2 regions of the Methylomonas sp. Uni0009 genome follow, and region 1 is predicted to be linked to the other one. Evidence: predicted binding sites of a transcription regulator. Region 1 holds the regulator's gene; the other holds the start of a gene.
The links. The regulator HrcA, encoded in region 1, represses chaperone genes, less so after heat shock. The targets are predictions, from matches to a motif close to TNTTAGCACTCNNNNNNNNNGAGTGCTAANA.

Region 1 (9,644 bases):
GAAATGACTCTCGCATCGTAATTATTCTGTTGCCAAGACTCCGGTCCACCCGGGCCAGTTATTGCAATCGGCGATTTCCTGGAAAAAATAAACTCACATTTTTCCAATCTTCCATTGATTTCAACTTCTGAATTCATTTCGTTAATATTCAGTTATATTGGTACACACATAAAGCGGAAGCTACTAAGCATTCCGCTTATGTTTACAACTTATGGCTTGACTGACAGCCATCCGCCCTACACCTTATTTCTTATCGTCCTTAACTTCTTCAAATTCCGCATCGACCACGTTGTGGTCATGCTCCGCGGCAGCTTCCGCCGCGCCTGCGGCATGACCGCCCTCAGCACCGCCTTCCGCACCTTTCTGTGCGTAAACGCGCTCCGCCAATTTGCCGGACAACTCGGTCAAGGCATGGGTTTTGGCTTCAATTGCATCTTTGTCGTCGGATTTGAGCACTGCTTGCAGGTCTTTGATCGCCGATTCGATGGCCGATTTTTCGTCGCCGGCTACTTGATCGCCCAGTTCTTTCAGCGACTTTTCGGTGGCGTGAATCATGCCTTCAGCGGAGTTACGCGCGGACACCAGTTCTTTCAGTTTGCGGTCTTCGTCCGCGTGCGCTTCGGCGTCCTTGATCATGCGTTCGACTTCGTCGTCCGACAAACCGCTGGAGGCTTTAATCACGATGGATTGTTTTTTGCCGGTAGCTTTGTCTTTCGCCGATACGTTCAAGATACCGTTGGCGTCGATGTCGAACGACACTTCGATTTGCGGAATGCCGCGCGGCGCTGGCGGAATATCCTGCAAGTCAAAACGACCCAAAGATTTATTACCCGCAGCAACTTCCCGCTCACCTTGCAACACGTGCACGGTGACCGCAGTTTGGTTGTCGTCCGCAGTCGAGAAGGTTTGCGAAGCATTGGTCGGGATCGTGGTGTTTTTCTCGATCAACTTGGTCATTACACCGCCCAGGGTTTCGATACCCAAAGACAGTGGCGTAACGTCCAGCAACAATACGTCTTTTACGTCGCCGCCCAATACGCCGGCTTGAATTGCCGCACCCAGAGCTACCGCTTCGTCAGGGTTAACGTCTTTGCGCGGCTCTTTACCAAACAACTCTTTAACGAAGGCTTGCACTTTCGGCATCCGGGTTTGACCGCCGACCAAGATCACGTCGTTGATTTTAGATGTCGAAATACCGGCATCTTTAATCGCTTGCAAGCAGGGACCTTTGGTTCTTTCGATCAGCTCGTCCACCAGCGATTCCAGTTTGGCGCGGGTCAGTTTCACATTCAAATGTTTCGGACCGGACGCATCGGCGGTGATGTACGGCAGATTGATGTCAGTTTGTTCAGCTGATGACAACTCAATTTTGGCTTTTTCCGCAGCTTCTTTCAGACGTTGCAGCGCCAATGGATCGTTGTGCAGATCGATGCCGCTATCGCGTTTAAATTCGCCAGCCAGGAAATCGATGATCCGCAAGTCAAAGTCCTCACCGCCCAGGAAAGTATCGCCGTTGGTGGCCAATACTTCGAACTGGTGTTCGCCTTCGATTTCGGCAATTTCGATGATGGAAATATCGAAAGTACCGCCGCCTAGGTCATAGACCGCAATGGTAGTGTCGCCTTTCGGTTTGTCCATACCGAACGCCAGCGCCGCCGCAGTCGGCTCGTTGATAATACGTTTCACATCAAGACCGGCGATACGGCCGGCGTCTTTAGTCGCTTGACGTTGCGAGTCGTTGAAGTACGCAGGCACGGTGATGACCGCTTCGGTGACTTCTTCGCCCAAAAACGCTTCCGCGTCTTTTTTCAGTTTCATCAGCACCCGTGATGATACTTCCGGCGGCGCCATTTTTTTACCGTGACATTCCACCCAGGCGTCACCGTTATTGGCTTCCATAATTTTATAAGGCACCATTTTGATGTCTTTTTGTACCGCGTCTTCTTTAAAACGGCGGCCGATCAAGCGTTTGATCGCGAACAAGGTATTTTCAGGGTTGGTCACCGCCTGACGCTTGGCGGACTGACCGACCAACACTTCGTTGTCGCCGGTGAAAGCGATGATGGAAGGCGTGGTGCGCGCGCCTTCGCTGTTTTCGATAACCCGCGCGGTGCCGTTTTCCAGGACTGCGACGCAGGAGTTGGTGGTTCCTAAATCGATGCCGATCATTTTGCCCATTGATATTCTCCAGACTTGAATTGGTAATAAATTAAAAAGTTGTTAGCGATATGCGGTTGATCGTCTTAATTTCAAGCCTGCTCATCGATTTTTGCGCTATCGGCTGGTTTGTCCTCGGCTTTCGCCACCACCACCATGGCAGGGCGCAATAAACGGCCGTTCAACACATAGCCTTTTTGGAAGACGTTTAATACGGTATTGGGTTGGGCGGTGGCACTTGGCTGCATGACCATCGCTTGGTGCAATTCCGGATTGAATGCTTGACCGATGGGGTCGACGGTTTCGATATTAAATTTGGCAAATACCGACTCGAATTGTTTGATGGTCAATTCACTGCCTTCGCGTAGTTTCACTATCTCCGGGCTATCGCCGGTTGCCGCTTGCAGGCCTAATTCCAAACTATCCAGAACACTCAGCAATTCTTTCGCAAATTTGGCCAGACCGTATTTGCGTTCGTCGTCCAAGTCTTTTTGCACGCGCTTTTTTAAATTTTCCATCTCGGCCATCGTGCGGATGGCTTTATCCAGATTCGCAGCAGCTTGTTGCTGAGCCTGCTCCAATTGTTCCTGCAAGGCTTCCACAGTGACTGGGGCGGCACCAGAGGCTTCGGTTGACTGTTCGTCGGCGTCGATTGGCTTGGTTTGTTCCAAAACTTCGGCGATCAAATCGCTATCCGATTGGGGTTCGTGGCTAGATTGCTGATGACTCATTACTTACTCCATGGTTCTAAATTTTTTAGTTGGCCTAACGATAGGGCCATTTATTTCGGATTCAAGGCCGCGCCCAATAATTTTGCCGTCACATCCACGAACGGAATCACTTTTTCATACGCCATTCGGGTGGGGCCGATCACGCCCAACACCCCCACCACTTCGTCATTCACTGAATAAGGCGCCGTCACCAGGCTGCAATGATCGAATGCGCTATAGCCGGACTCTTCACCGATAAAAATCTGCACGCCTTCGGCCTGTAGACACTGATCCAATAAATGAATGACGCCGCGCTTTTGGCTAAAAGCTTCGAACAACTGTTTGAGTCGTTCCATATCCGACAACTCGGAAAAGCCCATTAGATTGGTTTCGCCGCTCAACACATAGTCGTCGTTGGGTTGTTCGCTGAAGGTCAGCTGCGCCATGTTCACCGCGTCCATCATGCCTTGATTGACCTGCCGCTGATCGAGCTCCATCTCCCGCACCACCAAATCGCGAATTTTCGCCAAGCTGCGGCCGGAATAAACCGAATTCAAATAGTTGGCAGCCTGTTGTAATTCCGCAGGACTGAATTGCTTGTGGGTATGAATAATTTTATTGTGCACTTCCTGGTCGTCAGTGACGAAAATCACCAACACTCGGGTATTGGACATCGGCAGGAATTCGATATGCCGCAATGTGACGCTTTCTCGGCGCGGCAAAGTCACCACGCCGGCCATCCTCGTCACGTCTGACAGCAATTTAGAAGCCTTGCTCAACACGTCGCTGGCTTTATCCGCCTCGCCTTTCAGGCCATGTTGCAGTTGATCCAATTCGCTGGATGCCAGCGGCTTGACGGTTAACAAACTGTCGACAAATAAACGATAGCCGCTCACGGTCGGGACTCGGCCGGCGGATGTGTGCGGGGAATGGATCAAACCCATCTCTTCCAGATCCGCCATCACATTGCGAATGCTGGCGGGGCTCAGCTTTAACTGCGGATCTTTAGATAACAAACGCGAACCAACAGGCTGACCGTCCTGAATATAACGCTCAACCAAGGTTTTTAATAAATACAGCGATCTTTCGTTTAAATCTTGTCCGCCAGCCACGTCATCCCCCAAATTCCGTTAGCACTCGATATTGGTGAGTGCCAGACAGCAAAGCTATCAGCTGGGTTCGGCCTTGTCAACGGCTTGAACAGGTTATGAATAAACTAAGCGCAGCCAGCACAATCAAGGGCTGGGATTGAATATCCGAAGCCCCCGTGTCGTGGAGAACGGATCGATGGGCAGTTTGTTCAGGAATTACGATTTTTAGATGTATCTTCGATATTGCCCAACAACCGGCAATAAAAAACCCTGCAAGTCTGGGACTTGCAGGGTTCTAATTCGATCTAGCGTTTGCTTATCCGGACTGTATGGCAGGAACGCAAACGGCCAATAAACCGCAACCGCCAGTGGTCTCAAGCCCCCATTTGGGAGAAAGACAACACATAGTAGCTATAGTAGGCAACGACAAAAAACAACAATACATTCAATAACTTTTCTACTCTGCTGTATTGCTCTTGTTGATATTTTTTACCATTTTTTATTCTCATTTTGTCCTCCTGTCGCATGAGTCATCCAAAAATTCAAAACCGGTTAATTGATTGGCGGTAGCTGATTAACGGCTCATACTGTTGCCGATCCAGGCGCCGGCGGCGGCACCGATGCCGGCTCCCAACGGGTCGCCTCTACTCATCTCGTAACCCGCCGCACTGCCTAACGCGCCGCCTACCAAGCCCTGAGTGGAGCGTTGGTCGTAACTGTTGTAGCGCGGTGCGGGCGGCGGTGCCGGGACGTACTGCGTAACCCTCCCCGGTACATACACCCGCTCGACCTCGACGTACCGGTCATGGTGGTGATGTTTGTGATGACCTCGTCCATGCCCATCTGCCATCGCTAACGGCGAAACCAACAGACTAATTACAACGACACTTGCCACTCTAAACATAAATCCCCTTTATCGAGAATAATTTATCTATGAGTTGATTCTAGAGAGCAATGTTTAAGTCTTGATTAGGAAAAGATTAAGAACAGATGAAGACAACAAAGTCGGCGCTTACATTGCCAATTTTTGTGAACTGTGCACGCTAAGCGAGGGCTATAAACTGCCAACAGCCATTACTCCGGATCTTCGCTTTGCGAATATCCGGAGCAGATTGCACCTGGAGCGACAGTCACACACATTAAAAGCTGTAAGACACTTCCCCATAAACGGTGCGGCCGGCTTGTTGATAAAAAGAGGAATATTCCCGATCCAACAGATTATTCACCGAAAACGACAGATCGATATTTTTCGTCGCTTGATAAGCAATACGGGTATCGACCAGAAAATAAGGGTCGTAACTGCCGGGGACGCCGGCCCTTTGATCCAGATTTTGGTCGTTCGTATACTGCTGGCTGACATAGCGCCCAATAATGCCACCGCTCCACTGCTCATATTTGACATCCAAGCCGCCACTGAACATGGTCTCCGGCAACAACACCATCTGCTTGCCAACCGACAGTGGATTCGCCTCGTTCTTGGTAATTATCGAGTCGTTTAAGGTGTAGGTTCCCGTAAAATGCAGCCAGTCCCAATACAATTTCTGCCTTAATTTGGCCTCCACGCCTTCAACCTCCGCTTCACCCGCATTTTGCCGCTCCTGAAGTCGATTGGTTGCGCTTAATGTCGTATCTTTGCGGTAAATCAAATCAGAAATGTAGTGATGAAAATAAGTCGCGGCAATCGTTGTACCCTCAATAGGGGTGGCCTCTCCACCAACTTCCCATGAATACATGGTTTCCGGTTTTAAATTCGGCCCGGCTTGCGTCAAGGTAAAAACACTGCCGCTAGCCGTTTGCGATGTCGAATACAAATCCGAGTTGGTGGGTGGACGGAATGCCCAACCGGTTGAAGCAAACAGCTTGTAGCCATCCGCCGGCAACCAGGTCAAACTAAATTTGGGATTGAATTGCGACACGGAACGTTCGCTGTAAGTTTGCGTCAGGTTAGTGGTGGTACCCGTGGAAGTGACGGTAGCCTTTTGTACGATGGAACCGGAAGTTGACCAGTCGTCGTAACGCACGCCAAGATGAGCAATCAAGTTTTTACGCAACCAAATTTCGTCCTGAATAAAGGCGGAGTAAATACTCGACTCGCCCTTGCCATCGTAAACAGTATTCGTCACTGAGGACCAATCTTGCCAATTACTCAAGGCCAAACGTTTTTGACCTTCTAAATTATTGTGGTTAGCACCAAAACCGACCGTGACAAAGTTACGTTGATCCCACAAAAACGGGAAGCGCAATGCCACGTTACCGTCAATCCGTTGGCTAGGCGTAACGGTTAGCTGGCCTCTACCGCCGCTTAAGGTATCGTCGAACGCCGCACTGTTTGGGCTAGGCGAATAAGTCTCGTGATCCATGTATTGAAAATCAACATTCAATTTCACGTCATGCCCAAAATCATGTTTCAGGTGGGCAAAATAGCGGCGAGTGTCTTCTACTGACGGCAAAAAATGCAGAAATTGCTGCTCGTAGACATTCAGTCGCTGCCCATTTAGATTAAGGTTGTTGCTTTGTGCCAGGCCGGCCACGCTGGCGACTGAATTGACAGTGGGGTTTCCGGTAGCGATTGCTATTGGCGAGCCTCCGGCAGTGGTCAAATAACTGTTAAACGTCCCTGCGCTGGTTTCGCTGCGGCTCCAGCTCATCCCGCCATCAATCTCGGTGCTATCAGTCAAATCGTAATATAGATGCAAGGAAGCGGTGTTCTGCTCCCAAGGGCGATCCCCTTTATCACCTATGATGTAGGTCGAGCCACCTTGGGTGGTTGCGGTCGGAATGGCACCGAATACCGGTGTCGAGGCGTTTCTTAACGCGGTAGCCGTGTTCGCTCTGACTACCGCATTCGGTATCGCTGTAGCCGATGGCGTAAAGCTGGCCGGCGAAGCCGTCACGTAATCCGACACCGCCCAGTTATCGCTATCCATGTGGTTGAAGGTCACGGAAATCCCCACGCCGTTTTCAAAACGATCCCGGTAACGGCCTTTGATGCCCCATTGATCAACAGCCGCGCCACCGGCACCAAAGGACAGAAGCCCTTCGCGCTTAGTGGGGACTTTGGAGATCACATTCAGTACACCGCCCATCGCGCCACTACCGTACAGCGCTGAAAAGGGTCCAGGGACATATTCCACTTGCTGAGCGTCGTCCATATTCAGAATGTTCCAATCGACGCTGCCATTATTGGGCAGATTCACCGGCAAGCCGTCAACCAGGAACAGTGATCGATTGGTACCACTGACACCATGAAATGCTGAGGAACTTAAGCTGGAGCCTGGCATACTCGTACCATAAGCACTACCCCGCAAATATATCCCCGGCACGTCCTTCAACGCATCACCAATCCGTTGGGTCAGGCGGTTTTCGGTATTTTCGGTGGTGATGACACTGACATTGGCCGGCGCCATCGATGCACTGATTTCCGAGCGCGTGGCGGTCACCACCATCGTGCCCAGCGACTCATCGTTGCTGGCCGGATTGTCGGTCTTAGCGGTTTCGGCTGGCCCCACGGCGCTTTGATCGCTATCTTCTGCCAGGATTTGATTGCTGTAAGCCAAATTGGCCAGGGCCAACAGCGTTATTACGTGTAAACGAGACAAAGTTGATTCCTCCGGTAATGCACCTTTAAAAAACGGCGCTTCATGGTCATGTTAGATTTATTTTTAATTCTTCTTACATCAAGAACAGGCCCCTACTTGAATTTCCCCCCTGAGGCGCCACGCTACTATTCATATCGAGCCTACGTGAGCCCCCTAAAATCCCTGTGGCCATCATCCCAACGAAAACGGGGATGATGGCTGCCGAATTTCCTGAGTTACCGCCCTCGCTGTAACAAGGAGGCCAGGGTTTTTCCAGCCAAGCGCTAGGCTTTGTCCTTCCGCTGTTCCCAACTGCCGTGCCAATAACCGGCAACAAACAACAGCAAGATCGCAAAACTCAACCACCAGCTCTGCGCCGAACTCAAGGTTTGTTGCTGTTCAGTGCTTTCGCTGGCGGCTTTTTTCTCTTCCATCTCATAACCTTCCAGAGGCTTGGCGGCATCCGGCGCGGCTTGTGCTTGAGCCTGCGGTTGCTGAGCGGCTGGCGGCTGTTGAGATTGAGTAGGCTGCGGTGGCGTTTGAGCCGCTACGGGTGCCGGTGGCTGCGCTTGCGCACCGGGCGCGGCGGCTTTGGCGGCTTTGGCGGCTTTGGCCGCATCCTGTTGCTCGGCCAGCTTGGTGATCTCCGGGCTGCTGCAGGTGTCCTTGTTGCAGGCCACGCCGGCCTTGGCGATGACTTCCCGGTTAACCTGCTCCAGCTTGGCTTTCACCGCCGGATCGGCCTGCCAATAACCTTTGTTGATCGCTACCAGCATCCGATCCACCATGGCCTGATAAGCCAGCAAGTTGTCGGCTTGCTCGAACTTTTTCTGGATGTCGAGCTGGTATTTGTCCTCGACATAGGTCTCGTACATGGCTTGCCATTTTTCGGCGCCAACCGCTTCCGGCACCGTCACCTGCCAGCCCCACAGGTTTTCCGCGACCATATTGATGAAGCGGGCGCCGGCGTAACCTTCCTTCAACATCGACTCTATCCACTTCGGGTTCAGGTAGCGACTCTGCATCTCCCGCCCCTGATAACGCTCCAAACTCATGGTCTTGGCCGCAGTTGGGTCAGCCAGATCGGCGACCAACACTTCCGGGGTTTTGCCGTTCACTTGCCTTGCCGCCATCGCGGTACCGCCCAGATATTGGAAGAAGTCGTCACCGTCCAGTGTGGCGTAGACGTTGCTGGAGCGGCTGTGGATCACCGCATCGGTATCCTTCAACGACAATTTGAACAAGTCCACCGCCAGCGTCGCGTCCTTGCTGGCTGCTTCGCCCCAATGACCGCGGCCGTAGACGTGGTGCATGCGGTTAAAGAACACGTCGGCCAGTTGCTTTTCGTCGGTCCAGGTATTGGACAACGGAATCGCTCGGTCCAGATTGGTGCCGTAAGCGCCGGACGGCACGCTGAACAAGCGGGCCGAGGCCATGTCTAGCGCTTCCTCCGGCTTCAAGCCGCGCTTGACCAATTCGGCCTGGGTTTCCTGGATATGCCGGCGTAACGGATTATCCGGCTCGTCCTGGGCTTGGGCGGCGGTTTCGGCTTGATCCAGTAGTTTGATCACCGAGGCAAACAAATCCCGGTACAAGCCGGACGGGATGATGGTGACATCGACGCGAGGCCGGCCCAGTTTGTCGCGAGCAATCACGTCCACGCCCTGGGTACGGCCGCGTTCGTCCCAGTGCGGTTTGACGCCGAGAAGATGCATGATTTCGGCTTCCATCACGCCTTCATGGCGCGAGCTTTCCACGCCCCACAAATTGAACACCAAGCGCTCGGGATAGTGGCCGTGCTGCTTTTTAAAGTCGGCGACCACTTGCTCGGCTAGCCGCGCGCCTTCGTTGTAAACCGCTTCGCTGGGAATCCGCGACGGATCGAAACCGTACAAATCCTTACCGGTCGGCAAGGCGTCCGGGTTGCGCAACGGGTCGCCGCCACTGCCAGCGGGGATGTAGCGGCCGGCCAGCGCATCCATCAGCGCGTTCATTTCGGCGTTGGCGCTATCGGCAATCAGTTTGGCGGTAGCCTGGATTTTTTGCTTTAAAGCCTCGCCTTTCAATTTCGGATCGCGGGCGACGATGGCTTCGGCGAAACGCTGCCT
Region 2 (9,644 bases), 1.9 Mb from region 1:
GCAGATGGAAGCGCCAGAGGTCGCGGAAAAGCAGTCCCTAAAAAGCTTGGAGACGCTATTAGTTGCACTGAATGCCTTCGCGCAATCAACGCCGGCGGTTAAAGCGCCGGACGACTAGTTTTTCCAGGCCTATCGCTACGTAAATAACCGAGCTAACCCCCAAAATCAACAGCCACTCCTCCCGACCGATTGCCTCGCTGCCGAATAAGGCCTGCATCGTTGGCCAATAGGTAAACAGCAGTTGCAGCAAAATCATGCTGAAGACACCAAAAATCAGCCATAAATTGGAAAAAACGCCGACTCGGAACATCGAGTAATTTAGCGAGCGACAGTTGAATAGGTAAAACAATTCGCCAAACACAAACATATTGACGGCGACTGTGCGGGCCTTAGCTAGGGTTGCGTTTTGCGATAGTTCCCATTCAAACAAGCCGAACGCGCCGGCCAGCAACAATAGGCCGACCAGACAGATACGAAACATTAGGCGTTTGGTCAGGATAGCTTGCTTGGGATTGCGTGGCTTATGGAACATCAGACCCGGTTCCTTGGGTTCGAAAGCCAACATTAAACCCAGCAGTACTGCGGTGGTCATATTGATCCAGAGAATTTGCAGGGGGGTAATCGGCAACGCCACATTGGCGAACACCGCGGCGGTAATCACCAGGCCCTCACCGAGATTGGTCGGTAAGGTCCAGGCGATGAATTTGACCAGATTGTCGAACACGCCGCGGCCTTCTTCGACGGCGGCTTCGATGGTGGCGAAATGATCGTCAGTCAGCACCATGGCCGCCGCTTCTTTGGCGACTTCGGTGCCGCCCATGCCCATCGCCACGCCGATGTTGGCTTGCCGTAGTGCCGGGGCATCGTTGACGCCGTCGCCGGTCATGGCTACCACGTGACCATTGGCCTGCAAGGCTTGCACCAATTGCAACTTTTGCTCCGGCGCGATGCGGGCAAAGACATCGCAGTCTTTGACGTGTTTGCGATAGTCGGCTTCGCTGTAGTGTTGCAAGTCGGCGCCGCTGATCACATGTTCGGTATAGCGCATGTTGAGCTGCTTAGCGATGGCCAGCGCGGTGACGGGATGGTCGCCAGTGATCATCTTCACCGAGATGCCGGCCTTATAACAGGCGGCAATGGCTCGGGCAGCTTCGGGGCGGGGTGGATCGATCATGGCTTGCAAGCCCAAAAAGGTCAGGCCGCCCCCCACTTCGCGGTGTTCAACCGCATCGTCATCATGCTCGAGGCGCGCAAAAGCCAGGACCCTAAGGCCTTGTGAGGCAAACGCTTCGGCTTGTTGGTTCAGGCGGTCTCTATCCAGTGGTACAAGTTGCATGTCGGCGGCAAAGGCCTTGTCGCAGCGCTGTAGCAGGCTTTCCAGCGAGCCTTTTAAATAAATATGCCGGGCGTCTTCGGCCAGGTTGTGATGCAGAGTGGCCATGAATTGGTACGCGGATTCGAACGGAATGGCGTCCAGGCGCGGATGGTCGCCGCTGACGCTGGCTTGATGCAGACCGGCTTTGTGGGCGGCTACCAGCAAGGCGGCCTCGGTAGGGTCGCCTTCGATACGCCAGTTGTCGGTGTCGGCGATTAATCGGGCGTCGTTGCACAGCAGGCCGGCTTTTAAACATTCCAATAGTGCTGGTTTAAGGGACGGGTCGACCGCTTGGTTATGGCTGGTAAATTCACCGTCCGGCGTGTAGCCGCTGCCGCTTACTTCGAATATTTCACCGCCTGCCTGCACGAATTGCACGGTCATTTGGTTTTGCGTCAAGGTGCCGGTTTTGTCGGAGCAAATCACCGTGGTGCTGCCCAGGGTTTCCACCGCCGGCAGTTTGCGGATGATGGCGTTGCGTTTGGCCATACGCGAGACGCCGATAGCCAGCGTAATCGTCAGCGCCGCGGGCAGACCTTCCGGGATGGCGCCGACTGCCAGTGCCACGGAGGCCATGAACATGTCCAGCATGGTTTCACCGCGCCAGACGCCGACCGCAAAGGTAATGGCCGCGCAGCCGACGATCACCCAGAGCAACAATTGACTGAATTGGCTCATTTTTAGCGTTAGCGGCGTTTCCAGCGGTTCGGCGCTGCCGATCAGCTTGTTGATGCGGCCAATCTCGGTGTTATCGCCGGTACTGACCACTACGGCCAGTGCGCTGCCGTAACTGACCAGCGTCGAGGAATACGCCATATTGGCGCGATCAGCCAATAAAGTGCCTGCTGGCAGCGTTTGTGCCTGTTTTTCCACCGGCACTGATTCGCCGGTTAGCGCGGATTCGTCGATTTTCAGTTCGCGGCTTTGCAAGAGGCGCAGATCGGCAGGCACCTTGTCGCCGGATTGCAGGAATACCAAATCGCCGGGAACTAACTCGGCAGCAGCAATACTTCGGCGCTGGCCGTCACGCAGGACGTTGCTGCTGATATTCAAGGTCTGAGCCAGGGCGTTAATGGCTTTCAGCGCGTTCGCTTCCTGAACGAAGCCGATCACCGCATTGATAATGACCACACCGAAGATGACGCTACTGTCGGTCCATTCCTCTAAAAAAGCGGTGGTGGCCGCGGAAAACAGCAGGATGTAGATCAAGGGCTGATGAAATTGCGCCAATAGCAAAAGCAAAGGGCCTTTGCCGCGGCGAGCGGTCAGGCGGTTGGCGCCGCTAGTCGCTCGGCGTTTTTGCGCTTCCTCGCTGCTCAGGCCTTGACCCAGCTCTACGCCGAAATGCGTTAATACGGTTTCCGGCGTTTGGCTGTGCCAGTTGGCTTTAGGGTAATGGTCCATATGCTCAGATTGATAGTTGAAAATGGCGTTGGCGTAGTTGCCCCAAGGCTAAATTAGCCTGAGGTTAAAACCATAAGTTGACAAAGAATACTTTGTGCTTGTTCCCTAAAAGGGATGGGGTTATAGTCCATGCCCGAGGTCTATGGCCTCATTCTAAATTAAAATAAAAACAAATAGTTGGAGGTATATATGGGCGGAGTTATCGAATTAGTGGTGTTGATGTTGATTATTGCCATCTTCGCTTTCGCACCGTTGGGGTATTTCATTTACATGTACACCATGAAGAATGGCGAACCGTTCGGCGACATCGAGCCGCACGGCGATAGCGATTCGGCGCTATTGAGAAATGTCAGCAAAGCCATTCTGATGGTTAAAGGCAAACTGGGAAAAAATTAATTACGTCTTATTTGCCAGCAATAGAAAGCCGGGATTAGCCCGGCTTTTTTATGCGGATTGGCTTATTTCTCGCCACAGCTCGGGCAATGTGGGTTTTTCTTCAAGCGCATGCTGTGCCATTCCATACTCAGTCCATCCAGCAACAGTAAGCGGCCCGTTAATGTGCTGCCGGTGTTGACTATCAGCTTTATCGTTTCCAAGGCCTGTATGCTGCCGACGATGCCGGTGATCGGCGCAATCACGCCGTTGCGGGCGCAATTTTGCAATTCCTCGCCATCGCTTTGATAAAGACAGTTATAGCACGGGCTATCGTTTAACCCTGGGGTAAATACGCTGACTTGACCCTCAAAGCGGATCGCCGCGCCGGATACCAATGGGGTTTGTTGGTCTACGCAAGCCTTATTGATGGCAAAGCGGGTGGTGAAATTATCGCTACAGTCCAGCACTACGTCGGCGTCAGCCACTTCTGCAAGTAGCTGTTCGCCGGCTAATCGCTGTTTGCGAGCCAATACTTTTACGCCCGGATTAATTTTTTCCAAAGTCTGTTGGGTTGAAATAACTTTATCCAACCCTATATCGCTGGTGTAGTGAGCAATCTGGCGTTGCAAATTGGTCAAATCGACTTGGTCGTCGTCGTAGACGGTGATCTGGCCGACACCGGCCGAAGCCAGGTACATTGAGGCAGGCGAGCCCAAACCGCCGGCACCGACGATTAATACTTTGGCATCGAGCAATTTTTGCTGACCGGCAATATCGATTTGCGGCAGCATGATTTGCCGGCTGTAACGGAGTAATTGTTCGTCGTTCATAGTGTGTATGGCTTGGGTAAGGCGCAGATGATGCCAAAGAGCTTGACAGAGTGCAAAAGCCGGATATTATTAGCACTCGTTGCTAGAGAGTGCTAATAAAACTGAGGCCGCTTAAAAGCTCGCTTCCTCCGTAAGGGGTAGCTGTTTTTTAAATCGCTTTACACAGTTTTTAACCTTTAACTTTATCTACATTAAGGAGACATTGATGAAAATTCGTCCGTTACATGACCGTATTGTCGTAAAACGTGTTGAGGAAGAAACCAAAACCGCAGGCGGCATCGTGTTGCCGGGTTCAGCTGCTGAAAAACCTAGCGAAGGCGAAGTGTTGGCAGTAGGTTCAGGTAAACCGTTAGACAACGGCCAAGTACGTGCCCTGGAAGTTAAAGTTGGCGACCGCGTGTTGTTCGGCAAATATTCCGGCACCGAAGTTAAAGTCGATGGCGAGCAATACATCGTCATGCGCGAAGAAGACATCATGGGTGTTTTGGGTTAAGCCCAACTCGTTCGACACACTCTTTTTCAATTTAACCAATATCTCAGGAATAAGAAATGGCAGCAAAAGACGTAAAATTTGGTGGCGACGCGCGTGCACTGATGGTGGCAGGCGTTAACGTTCTGGCAAATGCAGTAAAAGTGACTTTGGGTCCAAAAGGCCGCAACGCTGTATTGGATAAAAGCTTCGGCGCTCCAACCATCACCAAAGACGGTGTATCGGTAGCCAAAGAAATCGAATTGAAAGACAAATTCGAAAACATGGGCGCGCAAATGGTCAAAGAAGTGGCTTCAAAAACTTCTGACGTAGCTGGCGACGGTACTACGACTGCGACCGTTCTGGCGCAAGCCATCGTTAACGAAGGTTTGAAATCAGTCGCAGCGGGCATGAACCCAATGGACCTGAAACGCGGCATTGATTTGGCAGTCACCACAGCGGTTGCGGCGATCGAAAAAGCGGCTACGCCTTGCAGCGACAGCAAAGCGATCGCGCAAGTAGGTACCATCTCGGCTAACTCCGACGAATCAGTCGGTGCGATCATTGCCGAAGCGATGGAAAAAGTCGGTAAAGAAGGCGTCATCACCGTTGAAGAAGGCACCGGCCTGAACAACGAGCTGGACGTTGTAGAAGGTATGCAATTCGACCGCGGCTATTTGTCTCCATACTTCATCAACAAACAAGAAAGCATGAGCGTCGAATTGGACGATCCTTTCGTGCTGTTGTATGACAAAAAAATCTCCAACATTCGCGAAATGTTGCCTATTTTGGAAGGCGTGGCTAAATCCGGCCGTTCTTTGTTGATCATCGCGGAAGACGTTGAAGGCGAAGCCTTGGCAACGCTGGTTGTCAACAACATGCGCGGTATCGTTAAAGTGGCTGCCGTTAAAGCGCCTGGTTTTGGTGACCGTCGTAAAGCCATGCTGGAAGACATCGCGGTGTTGACCGGCGGTGTAGTCATTTCTGAAGAAGTAGGTCTGTCTTTGGAAAAAGCCGACATCAGCCAATTGGGTACTGCCAAACGTGTCCAAATCAACAAAGAAAACACCACCATCATCGACGGTGCCGGCAACGAAGATCAAATCAAAGGCCGCGTCGCGCAAATTCGCGCTCAAGCTGATGATGCGACTTCCGATTACGACCGTGAGAAATTGCAAGAGCGTCTGGCCAAACTGGCTGGCGGTGTCGCGGTGATCAAAGTCGGCGCTGCGACCGAAGTGGAAATGAAAGAGAAGAAAGCCCGCGTTGAAGACGCGCTGCATTCAACTCGCGCCGCGGTTGAAGAGGGTGTGGTTGCCGGTGGCGGTACCGCGCTGATCCGTGCACTGTCTGCCCTGGACGGCCTGAAAGGCATCAACCACGACCAAGATGTAGGTATCAGCATCCTGCGCCGTGCTATGGAAGAGCCTTTGCGTCAAATCGTCAGCAACGCCGGTGATGAAGCGTCTGTGGTTCTGAATGAAGTGAAAAAAGGCACCGGTAACTTCGGTTACAACGCTGCTACCGGCGAATACGGCGACATGATCGCCATGGGTATTTTGGACCCTGCGAAAGTGACCCGTTCTGCCTTGCAAAACGCCGCATCGGTTGCTGGCCTGATGATCACCACCGAAGTGATGATTGCCGATGCACCATCCGACAGCAAAGCCCCTGCAATGCCTGATATGGGCGGCATGGGCGGTATGGGCGGCATGATGTAATCGCCTTCGGCCTTGGCCTGAAAACCCCGGTTGCCGCAAGGTGCCGGGGTTTTTTATTGCCTGGCGCTTTGGGTGTGGAACGGTTTACGATGGTTTGCCGCACTATAGATTGATTTTTGCCGCGAAACATTCGATAACGGCATCAGCAAATTATTCACAGCTCGAAGCTATTAACCATGACCAACGATTTTTCGATTCTGATCGCCGACGACAATGAAATCAATCTATGGTTGTTACGCGAACAGTTGGAATACTGGACGACCAATATCACCTCGGCAAAAGACGGGCGGGAGGCCTGGCAATTGTTGCAAGAACGCCGCTACGACTTCATCTTTCTGGATGTGAACATGCCGTTTTTGAGTGGTTTCGATGTCGCCGCCAATTTGCGCGGCACCGAAAACTACAATCGGCAAACGCCGGCAGTCGCCGTCACGGCTCACGCGCAAAATCAGCAGCAGGAACGGGCAATTGCAGCCGGGTTTAACGAATGTCTGGTCAAGCCGGTCCGCCTTTATCAATTGGAACAACTATTGGTGCGTTGGCGGCAACACGAGCCAGTGAATGCCGAGTATTATGCCGGGCAACTTTTGCGTAAAGCCCAGGATAACAGGCAGTTGAGCCAAATCCTAATGGCCAAATTATTTGACCAGTTGCCGGGGTTGATACTTGAGATCGAGCGGGCTGTGGACAATCGCTTGCTGCAACAGGCTTGGGAGTTGAACCATAAACTGCATGGTACCTTTTGTTTTTACGATTTTGCCGACTGCCTGGCGGTCGTCGAGAACTTGCAAAAAGCGTTGGCACAAGCCGACGCAGAGTTGGCGCAACAGCGCTTTAATAAAATGAAAATTAAGCTGATTCGGCTGTTGGATAACCAGGATCAAGTTCTGAAATGTCTCGGTGACGATGACGCCATATTATGACCAAGGTGACACTCGCGTGGCTCTAATTTGGCCGCTTTTATCGGCTGCGGCGCTTTGGCGTTCGACGCGCCCGCGCAAATGATGCAAACTGCACCCTATATTGCAAAGTAAAGACAAGGTGGCTTTTATGAATACAGACCCCTGCACTTACGTCATTTTCGGTGCTACCGGCAATTTGGCGCGCTTGAAGCTCATGCCGGGCTTCTATCATCTGGAATTGGAAAAAAAACTGCCGGAAGGCACACGTATCCTGGCGGTGGGCCGCCGTCCCTGGGATAGAGCAACCTGGCTGGCCGAAGTGAAGGCCTTGCTACTTGAGCAGGCCAATACGCCGCTGGACGAGGCCGTATTCAATCGGTTTAGCGAACGGCTGGATTATCATCGCGGCGATCTCGATCAACCGGAATGCTATAAAACTCTGGCGGAAACGCTAAACGCTCAGCCGCGATTTTCCCGCAATATGGCCTTCTATCTGGCCATCGGTCCCAGCGATTTCGGCAACGTCATCGAGTCTTTGAGCCAAGTGGAGCTGCTGAACGAAGAATACGGCTGGCGACGAGTCGTGATCGAAAAGCCATTTGGTTACGATCTGGAGAGTGCACAGGCCTTGCAAAAACGTCTGAGCCGCTATTTAAGCGAAGACCAGATTTACCGCATCGACCATTATCTGGGTAAGGGCATGGTGCAGAACGTCTTGGTGTTTCGTTTCGCCAACGTCATGCTGGAGCCCTTGTGGAATCGCAATTACATCGACCATGTGCAGATCACCCACTCCGAAGAGCTGGGCATTGGCAGCCGCGGCGAGTATTACGACAGCGCCGGGGCCATGCGCGACATGCTGCAAAGTCACCTGTTACAGCTTTTGACCTTGGTGGCGATGGAGCCGCCGGTGTCCATGGATGCCGAATCGCTGCGCGACGAAAAAGTCAAAGTGCTGAAGTCCATTCGGCCGATCCCGAAATCGGCTGTGCATGCGCATGCCTTTCGCGGCCAATATGCCCGCGGCAATATCGAAGGTCAAAAAGTGGGCGGTTACCTGGAGGAAGCCAATATTCCCGCTGACAGCAGTACCGAAACCTATGCGGCAATGAAATTGTTGATCGATAACTGGCGCTGGCGCGGCGTGCCGTTTTATCTGCGCACCGGCAAGCGTATGGCCAAGGGCCAATCCTCGATTTCGATCTGCTTTCGCCACCCGCCGTTTCAGTTTTTCCGGGATACCCATGTGCAGTGCATGACGCCGAACTGGATATTGCTGGGGATTCAGCCGGAAGAATGCATCCGCATCGAAATGACCGTCAAGGAGCCGGGCTTAGAAATGCGTACCCGCACCACCAGCCTGGACGCCAGCTTTCGCAATCCCGACGAACGCCGCGTGGATGCCTACGAAGATTTGTTGTTGGATGTGATGAAAGGCGACCGTTCATTATTTTTGCGTTTCGACGAAGTGGAATACGCCTGGCGCATCGTCGATCCGATTTTGCAAAATTGGGTCACCGAGCGGGACTACATCGCCACCTATCCGGCTGGTTCCTGGGGGCCGGAAGAAAGCCGCCGCTTGTTCGAGAAGGAAGACCAGTACTGGCGCAGTTCCTTGATGCCGGAGTGTCAGTCATAACTGCGACTCCCTCGGTTTCTGTTAACAATGTGTCATGATGCGGTAGCGCCAAACTTATTCCGTTTTCGGATTAAGTGTTTCGGGCTAACGGAAAACAAAGCTGTGTGAAATGCCGAGATAGCTGCGGCATTTCACACAGTTTTATGAATGCTAACAAAGCTCTGATTTTTTCGAACGAACGAAAATCTCATATTTTCAGGCGGTTAAGTCTTTGAGTTCCGTCATGGCGTAAACTTTGCTGGACCAAATGCCACGATTAACTCCAGCATGGCCTGGCTTCGCGCATGGCATTTTCAGACCACGATATTTACCGAATTTTTTTAAGTACCCGCCCGCAAATCCAGCGTTTTTTGCAGCAGCGCATTCGGTGCGACGACACTGCGGCCGATCTGATTCAAGACATTTTTTTGAGATTGACGCTGCTGAAGCCACCTCCCGCCAGTGAGATCGAAGTCCAGGCCTGGCTGTTTAAAGTGGCATCCAATCTATCTCTCGATCATCTGCGCACGCAAAAACGCCGTTGTGAACTGCTTGATCAATATCTGGGCGACGAAACCGACATCGACGCTTCGGCAGCGCCGGAACGAACGGCGGAAGCGCAAGATCAATTGCAGCACATTCAGCTGGCATTGGCCGATTTGCCTGATCAATGCGCCGAGATTTTATATTTAAGCCGTATCGAGGGCTTAAGCCATATTGAGATTGCCAAGCAACTGAAAATCTCGACCAGTTGGGTGGAAAAACAGCTGGCAAAAGCGTTGCTACACTGCCGGCAGGCTGTTGATAGCCAATGCGCTTAGTGTGGATTTAAGCGCCTTGGATCGTTATAGTAAATATCCCGCTTCAAACAACACCGTAATGAACGAAACTTCTTCAACTCACCGAGAAGTCCTGCGGCAACAAGCCGTTGCCTGGCTCGTGCGCCTAAA

Region 2: groES (co-chaperone GroES) is a predicted target of HrcA. The motif match lies at 4,052-4,082, and genes of this name have one in related genera.

What each region holds. Positions count from the first base shown of each region.
Region 1 covers NZ_JBTAFN010000001.1:2,759,035-2,768,678, reverse strand. The annotation lists gene dnaK (molecular chaperone DnaK) at 244-2,178, opposite strand; gene grpE (nucleotide exchange factor GrpE) at 2,250-2,888, opposite strand; gene hrcA (heat-inducible transcriptional repressor HrcA) at 2,939-3,979, opposite strand; gene ACWAU0_RS13015 (hypothetical protein) at 4,333-4,467, opposite strand; gene ACWAU0_RS13010 (glycine zipper 2TM domain-containing protein) at 4,533-4,862, opposite strand; gene ACWAU0_RS13005 (TonB-dependent receptor) at 5,098-7,557, opposite strand; gene ACWAU0_RS13000 (cobaltochelatase subunit CobN) at 7,821-9,644, opposite strand, start outside.
Region 2 covers NZ_JBTAFN010000001.1:857,193-866,836, reverse strand. The annotation lists gene ACWAU0_RS04020 (TetR/AcrR family transcriptional regulator) at 1-118, shown strand, start outside; gene ACWAU0_RS04015 (cation-transporting P-type ATPase) at 86-2,779, opposite strand; gene ACWAU0_RS04010 (hypothetical protein) at 2,969-3,175, shown strand; gene ACWAU0_RS04005 (HesA/MoeB/ThiF family protein) at 3,238-3,984, opposite strand; gene groES (co-chaperone GroES) at 4,190-4,477, shown strand; gene groL (chaperonin GroEL) at 4,534-6,174, shown strand; gene ACWAU0_RS03990 (response regulator) at 6,351-7,097, shown strand; gene zwf (glucose-6-phosphate dehydrogenase) at 7,225-8,715, shown strand; gene ACWAU0_RS03980 (RNA polymerase sigma factor) at 9,000-9,515, shown strand; gene ACWAU0_RS03975 (FecR family protein) at 9,574-9,644, shown strand, end outside.